Regions from separate parts of the Bacteroides intestinalis DSM 17393 genome, predicted to be linked through region 3. Evidence: riboswitches for the same ligand, from Rfam matches in the RefSeq annotation. Region 3 holds a riboswitch; each other region holds the start of a gene.
The links. A riboswitch is a leader RNA that binds a small molecule or an ion and turns the genes downstream of it on or off. The one in region 3 is predicted to bind cobalamin.
Positions count from the first base shown of each region.

Region 1 (3,282 bases), 870 kb from region 3:
GTTGACCCGGGTTTGCGCAGCACTTCCTCCACGGAAAGAGGCTGTAGATAATGCTCCCGTGCCCAGGCTCTTAATGTAGGTAGCTGAATTTTCGGTCAATAACTCAGAAAACGAACGGGTTTTATTGATTTGCAGCAATTCAGGCTCAAGATGCGTCACTTTTGCACCGGCATTTGCTTCATTGGCATGACGTATCCGACGGGCTACAATCTGCACCTCATCCAGATTCAGGCCATAGGCAATCGTATCCTTTTTTTGAGCTATCGCATCAGTCACCAGCAGGCATGCGGCAACTATCAGGAAAAACAGTTTTCTCATAAACTTAGATTATTGAACTTCGGATGATTCAGGGAAATAGACCTGATTGGGATAAATACCAACACGGTAACTTTCAACATTTCCACTCTCTTTATAATGACGAATATAGCCACGCTGTGCCGAATAGTCCAGACAGTCGCAGATATACACTTCCCCTTGCGGACTTACTCCACAACCATACATCATATCTACTCCAGGTACATGACGATGTAATTTAAAAGTGCCATCATCCGTATTCAACGTATAAATACTTTGTTGTGAGTCATTCGGAAGACCCGGTTTGCAGGTTCGCACACTAAAATAGATCAGAGTTTTAGTAGCATCCATGTCAGTCCGGTTATAGCTGATAGTTCCGGTTACATCCCCTTCTTTGGCTTCATTCTTACTGACAAAAGGCAGTCTGTAAGTAGTCACTACCTTCTCCGTCTGCGGATCAATACACTTTAACAGGATAGCAGTAAGTTTGCCTTTATCACGTTCGTTCATCAAAGCCCATATCTTGCCATTTTTGTCTTTCAGCAATTTACAGGTTTTAGTGACTTCCTCATTATAGACTTCTTCTATCATGCGGCTTCCTTCCAGAGTAATATTGTCCAGATCGAACACATAAACCCCTTTTGCTGTAATACCCAAAAGTTTATGTTCAGACACTTCCATATATTCTACCCATTTTCTGATAACGATATATTCCAAGGGAGTACCATAAGGAGGCACGGTACGAATCCGTACCAGCTGGCTGGGCAAATCAACACCGGAGACATTGTTACTTAAAAGATCGGAAACGATAGCAGTAGTATCCGATATAGCCACAATCTGACGTGGTAATCCTGCCTGTGTATAAAGTATCGTACCTTCGGATTCGAAAGTCTTGGAATTCACAATCTCGATTTTCTTAGAATTGTTCAAAGCGATGAAGTACTTCCCATTAATCATCGTAATAGATTGTGCTACATCCCCTAACGGTCGGTTATTCACAACACGAAAGACATCGGGACTCACCATCCCGTTACGGTACAATACAGATATAGCTCCCATATTCGTACCTATTCTTCCCTCGTTCAAAACAATAGCTTCGATATTACCCTCGCCCACTCCGGCAGGAAAATCATCCTCATATTCGCAGGCGGATAATGATACCATTAGCACTGCACAACATAACCTCAAAATGCGTTTCTTCTGCATACACACAATTATTTTCCGTTATGTTTCGAGGTACGAAGTCAGAGCAATGACCTCTCATATCTATAACAATATGAGTTGAAGCAATGTGAATCTCTTAAGTTCCTTTTCCCCCGAAACTGTAGATTGCAGACTTTGCAGGCAGGTCTTCTGACTCGCTTCCTCTCCGGAAGTCCTTCCCATCCTATACGGACAGTGGACAAGTGTAGAATTTATCCGAAAAGTTTAATGAAGCTCACAGCAGTGGGTCTGTTCAGGAGTTTCACCTGATTCCCTTTTCACCTCGTTTGATAAGATATATCACGAAGCACCCGAAAGCCGGATTCTTAAATCCGAGTGCAAAGATAGACATTATAAATCATGCAAGGAAGAATATTCTAAAAAAAAAGAAAATGAACTTAATGTTTTATTCCCTCTTATAAGTTTGCTTGGTTCAGTACTCAAGGCTTTATGAATAGGCCCCGTATATTCATTATATCTGAGTCTTATTTACTCCGTGTCTTCTCCGTATCTATACGCTTGGACTTGATACGGAGTTGGTACGGCCTTGACACGGAGTTGGTATGAAGCAGACTTGCAAGAATCCCTTCCTGACAGATTTCCTAAATCTATTCCTCAAAAAAAGAGGAAGAAACGTTTGTCTGTTCCAAATAAAAGAAGTACTTTTGTGCCCGATTATTCCGCACCGGGTTCGACAAAGTGCTTTCTAAGTGATTAGAGACCACCCGACGGAGCTAACTTATACATTATATATAAGAAATGTACGCAATTGTAGAAATCAACGGTCAGCAATTTAAAGCAGAAGCTGGCAAAAAGCTGTTTGTACACCACATCCAGAATGCAGAAAACGGTACAACAGTAGAATTTGACAAAGTTCTTTTGGTAGACAAAGAAGGTGCTATCACCGTAGGTGCTCCCACCGTAGAAGGTGCAAAAGTAGTTTGCCAGATTGTATCAAGCCTGGTAAAAGGTGACAAAGTTCTCATTTTCCACAAGAAAAGAAGAAAAGGTCATCGCAAGTTGAACGGTCACCGTCAACAATTCACAGAGTTAACAATCACAGAAGTAGTAGCTTAATCAATTTAAAACAGTAAGAAGAAATGGCACATAAAAAAGGTGTCGGTAGTTCTAAGAACGGCCGCGAATCACAGAGCAAGAGATTAGGCGTTAAGATATTTGGTGGCGAAGTTTGCAAAGCTGGTAACATCATCGTTCGTCAAAGAGGTACTGAATTCCACCCGGGTAACAACATCGGTATGGGTAAAGACCACACTCTTTTCGCTTTAGTAGACGGAACTGTACAGTTCAAAGTAACCAAGGAAGACAGACGTTATGTATCTGTAATCCCCGCTGAAAGCGCAGAAGCGTAAGTTTCAGAATAAAAAATAAAGAAAAGGGATGTAATCCAATGGATTGCATCCCTTTCTTTTTATAGCAAAAACAACACCTTATTTGTTTTTTACTTATCTTTGTGCTCTCAAATCAAGATTTTAATCAAAACAAAGTATCAAGATATGCTTACCATCAAACAAATTACAGAAAACACCGACGCGGTGATCCGCGGACTGGAAAAGAAGCATTTCAAAAATGCTAAAGAGACAATAGACCAAGTAATTGCCTTTAACGACAAAAGACGTAGCACACAGTCTGTATTAGATAATAACCTCTCTGAAGTGAACTCTATTTCCAAATCTATCGGACAACTGATGAAGGAAGGGAAAAAAGAGGAAGCTGAAACTGCCAAAAGTCGTGTAGCCGAGCTAAAAGAAACTAACAAGACTCTGC
Region 1 covers NZ_ABJL02000008.1:2,582,493-2,585,774, forward strand. The annotation lists gene BACINT_RS19850 (TonB-dependent receptor plug domain-containing protein) at 1-318, opposite strand, end outside; gene BACINT_RS19855 (DUF5074 domain-containing protein) at 328-1,500, opposite strand; cobalamin riboswitch at 1,620-1,827, opposite strand; gene rplU (50S ribosomal protein L21) at 2,257-2,574, shown strand; gene rpmA (50S ribosomal protein L27) at 2,598-2,867, shown strand; gene serS (serine--tRNA ligase) at 3,012-3,282, shown strand, end outside.
Region 1: another riboswitch for cobalamin. It lies ahead of BACINT_RS19855 (DUF5074 domain-containing protein); the one in region 3 lies ahead of BACINT_RS23180 (TonB-dependent receptor plug domain-containing protein).

Region 2 (3,282 bases), 2.4 Mb from region 3:
TATGACTATGAGTGCCAAGAAGGATGGTATCGTCAATATGGGAGGCTTCATTGCTACACGAAAAAAAGATTGGTACGAAGGTGCCAAAGGCTTTTGCGTGCAATATGAAGGGTATCTTACTTACGGTGGTATGAATGGTCGTGACATGAATGCACTTGCCACAGGACTGGATGAGAATACGGAATTTGATAATCTGGAAACCCGCATCCGTCAGGTAGAATATCTGGCAAAGAAGTTGGATGAATACGGTATTCCTTATCAGCGTCCAGCAGGCGGACATGCCATTTTTGTGGATGCAACGAAGGTACTGACGCATGTACCGAAGAATGAATTCCCGGCACAGACTCTAACGGTTGAATTGTATCTTGAAGCCGGTATCAGAGGATGTGAAATCGGTTATATTCTGGCAGACCGTGATCCGGTTACTCGTGAGAACCGTTTTACCGGATTGGATTTATTGCGTCTTGCTATTCCCCGCCGCGTATATACGGATAATCACATGAACGTGATAGCAGTAGCGTTGAAGAATGTTTTCGACCGTCGTGAAAGTATTACTAATGGAGTCCGTATTACTTGGGAGGCTCCCCTGATGCGTCATTTCACTGTTCAATTGGAACGTACATAACTACTTTCTTTTTCATAATACAAATGAGGTTACCCGAATTCATATATTGAAGGGGTAACCTCATTTCTTTTATTTATCTTCTTTCTCGTTATTCATTCTGTAACTTAATGCTCCTGACGGGCATTTCTTGATTTGAGCGATCAATTCTTCCGTCGTTGCATTTTCAGCCGTTATCCACGGTTTTTCTTTCGGATGATACACATTCGGAAGGGTCTTGGTACAAATGCCTGCATGTTGGCACAGGCCGGGTTGCCAGATGATGGTCACTTCCCCGTTCGTATATTCTTTCTTTATATTCATAACTATTTATTATTGAATGTGAATACCTTTCATTACAATTCTTTTCCATTCGGGATGTTTGTGAATGTATCCCGCTACAAACGGGCAGAGAGGTACTAATCTAAGTCCTTGTTTTTCTATATCTTTTAATGCTTTTTCTACTAACTGGCTGCCGATGCCTTTACCACCCAGTTGAGTGGGTACTTCGGTGTGTGTCAGGTAAATCTCCCCATTCGTTGATTTTATATACTCAATCTTTGGAGTATATTGATCGACATGGAACTCATATTGGTGACGTTCTTCATTGTCGATCAGTTTATAATCTGCTTCCATAACTCTTCGTATTGATTGTTTACTGTATGTATAACACGCGGATGATGAAATTTGTTTTGGGAAAGTTACAGAATAAAATGTCCGGGCGAAATCCCTTCGACCGGACACCATTCAAATAAACTTGGCAGAGTTTATTGTTCCTTACTTTCTTTGAAGCAGAGTGGATGAATGAAATGAGGGGACGATTTGCCCGTTTCATTTAGACTCAACGCTTTTTCCTCGAAAGCAGTGATAAAAACAGTGCATGGCAGGTCTTCTGACTTGTTTCTGTTGCCAGGCGCCTTCCCGGAAGCGGACTTCCAGTGGCTATTGGTAGTTTGCCTGCAACCTATCATGAAACTTACAGCAGCGGGACTGTTCAGGACTTGCACCTGATTCCCTTTTAATTACCGTCTCCGAACAAAGACAGTAAACCAATGCATCGCAAAGATAAGGAAAAAAGTGGTTAGTGCAAACCGTTTCTTACTTTTCCTTTGCCAGGGTGAATACGAATTCTAATCCGCCCCCTTGGTTGTTCTTGGCCGAAATGGTACCTCCATGGATGATTACCGAGTTCTTTACGATAGCCAATCCCAATCCTGTACCGCCCAGTTTGCGTGAGCGTCCTTTATCCACCCGGTAGAAGCGTTCGAATAAGCGGTTCAGATGTTCGGGAGAGACGCCCACGCCGGTATCGGCAAAACTAAAGTAGTAGAAGTTCTCGTCCTCGCGGAAACAGCTGATGTTGATGCGTATATCCGTGCCTGCATAAGCAATGGCATTGTCCATCAGGTTGCGGAAAATGGAGTATAGCAGGGAGTAATTTCCCCGTAGTTGTATCTTCGGTTTTAGGGAGTTGACTACGGTGATATGCTTTTCTTCCAGTTCCAAGGATACCTCGTTTACGATATTGCCTACCAACAGGCTGATGTCTACTTTCTCCATGTCGATCATGTTGGCGGCTTCGTCCATACGCGTTAATACGGAGATGTCGCGTAGCAGTCGGCTTAACCGGTTGCTTTGGGCATAACATCGCTCTATGAATGTCTGCATCTTCTCCCGGGAAATGTTTTCATTGTTGACGATGGTTTCCAAATATCCCTGTATGCTACTGACCGGAGTCTTCAGTTCATGTGCGATGTTTTGCGTCAACTGGCGTTTCAGGCGGATCTGCTCTTCTTCCTGAGTGATGTCATTGATGGATATCTCGAAGCTTAAATCCTGGAATATAATACATTCCACAATAAACATACGTCCATTCTTATTGATGCTGATAGACATACGCTTTTCTTCCTTGCCCGGACGCTTGGGAGCTTTGTTGATGAAATCCGTGATTTTCTGGAACTCACTGATGGAGAATATTTCCTCTGTTGTTTGCAGGTTGGAGTCTGAAATCAGATTGCTGTACTGTGTGAACAGGTTGTTGACCAGGATTTCTTTCTTGTCCTTATTGAATACGCCCAATCCTTCATGCGAGGTTTGTAAGTGGGTGATCAATTTCTCCCGTTCAATGTATAGCGCCTCTTTGGTTTCCCGCAGTCGCTTGTATATCTGGATGATATGCTGTGAAATCTCTCCCAGTTCGTTGTGCGGGAAGGCGGATTGCATATCTGTTTCCACAGGCTCATTCTTGTCAGCACGTTTGGCAAACTCACGTAGCTGATTGATGGCTGTCCCCAGTTTAGAGGTGAATTTGTAGAAGATGAAAATTAATAGTAATGATACGATGAGGGTAAACCAGATGTAGTGCTGGTCTGCTGCAAGGTGTCTTACAAGGTTCAGGTCGTAGGGGAGGGCGGAACGTATGATGTAGCCCTCATAGAGTGTGGCGGAATAGAAGTAGGGCACTCCCGTTGTTTCGGAAGTACGGCGTACATCATACCCTTTTCCTTCTGCCAGTGCTTTTTGCACTTCCGGGCGGTTGATATGATTGCCTAATTTCTGATTTTCGTAGCTGTCATATAATACGTCACCCTGTACATTAACTACCGTAATACGTAAATCCTGTTTGATGTATTTTTGTAGGTATCGTTCCAGTGTGGTGTTCCATAAGCTGTCCGGAATGC
Region 2 covers NZ_ABJL02000008.1:1,025,222-1,028,503, reverse strand. The annotation lists gene BACINT_RS13590 (tryptophanase) at 1-625, shown strand, start outside; gene BACINT_RS13585 ((4Fe-4S)-binding protein) at 695-925, opposite strand; gene BACINT_RS13580 (GNAT family N-acetyltransferase) at 935-1,237, opposite strand; cobalamin riboswitch at 1,467-1,671, opposite strand; gene BACINT_RS13575 (sensor histidine kinase) at 1,700-3,282, opposite strand, start outside.
Region 2: another riboswitch for cobalamin. It lies ahead of BACINT_RS13580 (GNAT family N-acetyltransferase); the one in region 3 lies ahead of BACINT_RS23180 (TonB-dependent receptor plug domain-containing protein).

Region 3 (3,282 bases):
AGAATATATTCTTATTATATTTATAAAGAAAGCGAAGAACCAACTCCGGCAATTGAAGGAGTTGATTCTTCGCTTTCTTTATAAATAGCATAACAAATCACAGTTTCGTAATTTTCCCCATAAAGAGAATTGCTCCCGTACTCTTTTCCTTAATCACAAAAGCAAAAGGACGGTCTACATAGAAAGATATAGGAGTAGATGGTCCAACGGAAGTTTCAAACATTCCACCAACTGTAACAGCTGCTGCTTCAGTGCCTTCCTCATCTACATTTACATAAGTAAATTGCTGCAAAAGACCAATATATAACTCGGCTGCCGACATTTTAGAGAAATCAGCCTTATAACCATCAAAGGCATCCTTCATCCCCATAGCAACCATATCCTCTATGAGCATCTTGTTATACTCCACTTTGAAACGGGGAAGTTTAACCTGCAATTGTCTGCCCGACAAAGCTGCATTCCACTCTTTCCAGTTTTCATAAGTCAACTCGGACAAACTCTCATCCAAAGTCTTATCCACGGCAGGCAATAAGAGCACCATACTGAAAGCTTAGTTACCATACGGCAATTCTGCGATGGAGAATGCTGAGTTCTGAGCATAATTAAACGTTTCTGTCTGATTCATCATATTCACTTTCTGCTCAGTACCATCAGAATTAGTAAAATTTTCCTGGCGAGTATCCGATTTTTGGAATTGACTCTTCCAGATACCTTTGAAGTAGAGTGCATTAATCAAATACATACGTGCATCTTCCGGTATTCTCTGTATAACCTCTTTTATACAATTATTCGTCTGCTCGGCACACCATTGGTTTATCACATCTTTCGCTGTGGGAGATGCAAAGTCAAGCTCCTGCACCTGTGCATCGTACATTTTCTTATTCACATCCACAAAGGAGTCGTAAACCTTAAAACCTTCCTTTATCCAGATAGAATTGGCAATTCCTAATTGAGTGGTATTATCCAAATCCAATAAAGCTGAAGTTAGTTTTTGATTATAGTTATTCAGATCATCAAGAGAGAAAGAAGCGGCAGGAAATCCCAATACGTTCTGCATTTCAGTAAGCGTATTGCCCGAAGCTCCGTTAGTAATCATTGATAAGCAAAGCGATGCACTCAATGGAGACACAAAGACATTCGGCTTTTCCTTTTCGGTACTGCACACCTGATCGAAGAAACGGAAAGCAAAGTCTGTACCTTTGTCCATTAAAGCTTGTTCCACACGGGTGAGATTGATGTCTTGACGTGGTTTAGGTTCCGGTTGAGGAGGGTTCTCATCATTCTGACAAGCTGCAAGGATACTGAGTAGGCTTAGCGCAGCAATAGTTTTCTTTAGCATAAGCATTATAGTATTAGTTTTCTATTAAGTTACTCTGTTAGAATAAATGCATAAATTTATAAAATACTGCACCACATTACAAATTAAACATAAATCTTTCTTATCTTTGCTCCCGGTTTTGTTGGAGTATGCCTTTCGGTATACTCCATGAAAAGGGAATTGGGTGTGACTCCCAAACAGTCCCGCTGCTGTGATCTCCTATTGCAGGATTTGCCAATCACCTGTGCCACTGCCAATATTCGTATGGTGGGAAGGCGGTAAATCCGGAGTAAGTCAGAAGACCTGCAAAACCGATCATTTCTTATGCCTTCGAGGAAAGGGCATGAGGTGTATCTATTTTTATAGCTTTCTATATATGATAAAAGATAATCTATGTCGGTACATCTGGCTACGGTTTTATTTGTTTTGCTTTGTATGTTGGCTTTGCGCCAGCCTGCAAGCACAACAGGTGGGAGACTCCATTACAGGAAAAGTACATGCAATTCCGGAAGTGGGGATAAAAGGTCGGCGTGTACCACCGGCTCTCTCAGCAACCGCCCCGCTCCAACAGATGAAGAAAACTGATATGGAACGTTTGGGAGTATCGGATGTGGCCGATGCAGTTCGCCATTTCTCGGGAGTCAGCGTTAAGGATTATGGTGGAGTTGGTGGATTAAAGACTGTTTCTGTACGCAGTTTGGGAGCGCAACATACAGCAGTCAGCTATGACGGAGTGACAGTCAGTGATTGTCAGTCAGGGCAGGTAGATATCTCCCGTTTTTCGTTAGACAATGTTTCTGAACTGGCACTCAGCATTGGGCAGAGTGATAATATTTACCAGACAGCAAAGATGTTTGCCTCTGCCGGTGCTTTAAGTATCGAAACCGCACGTCCGGACTTTAGTGACAGACCTTTACGGTTGCTTGCAAATATGAAAACCGGTTCTTACGGGCTTGCTAATCCTTCTTTATTTTATGCTCAAAAATTAAGTAACCGTTTCAGTCTTTCTGCCCATGCTGATTATTTACGAGCAGACGGCAATTATCCTTTCAAAATGTGGAATGGGAACAAACTGATTGACTCCAAACGAAACAATAGTGATATAGAGACTTATCGGGCAGAATTAAATTTGTTTGTAACTCTGAATGAGAAACAGGATTTGAAAGCCAAAGTTTATCTCTTTGATTCGGAAAGAGGGTTACCCGGCGGAGTAATTTATGACAATCCGTATGCTGCCGAAAGACTATATGACCGTAATTACTTCGGCCAATTGAAGTATGAGAATCGGTTCTCTGAGAAATGGAAACTACAAGCAAGTGGAAAATTTAACTTCAGCTGGAACCGGGACTATAATAATGAATCTTCCGGTATTACAGACAATCGTTTCCGCCAGACTGAGACTTACTTATCCGCTACCCTATGGAACGAACCGGTGAAAGGGTTATCTTTCTCATTAGCACAGGATTTCGCCTATAACTATTTGTCAACGACTTTACAGAACAATCAATATCCGGAACGTTTCACCTATTTAACAGCAATAGCCACACACTATAAAAGCAACCGATTTTCTGCTACCGCTTCCCTGCTGAATACTTATATTACAGAGAATGTACGGACAGGAAAAGCTGCTGCAGACCGTAAACGCCTTTCCCCCGCTGTCAGTCTGTCGTGGAAACCATTTGATTTTGGTCTACGTTTCAGAGCTTCATACAAAGATATCTTCCGTACACCGACATTCAATGATTTGTATTATCTGGTAATTGGCAACCATAATTTAAAGCCTGAAGTTACCCGGCAATTCAATGTAGGTACAACGTGGAGTTCTACTTCATTGGAATTTATCGACTATCTAAGCCTTTCAGTAGATGCTTATTATAATCGGGTGAAAGATAAAATTGTGGCAGTACCCACTATGTTTATCTGGAAGATGATGAATTTAGGTAAAGTCGAAACCATTGGTACGG
Region 3 covers NZ_ABJL02000008.1:3,452,689-3,455,970, forward strand. The annotation lists gene BACINT_RS23170 (TolC family protein) at 1-1, shown strand, start outside; partial or broken gene BACINT_RS23175 (serpin family protein) at 98-1,339, opposite strand; cobalamin riboswitch at 1,441-1,643, shown strand; gene BACINT_RS23180 (TonB-dependent receptor plug domain-containing protein) at 1,695-3,282, shown strand, end outside.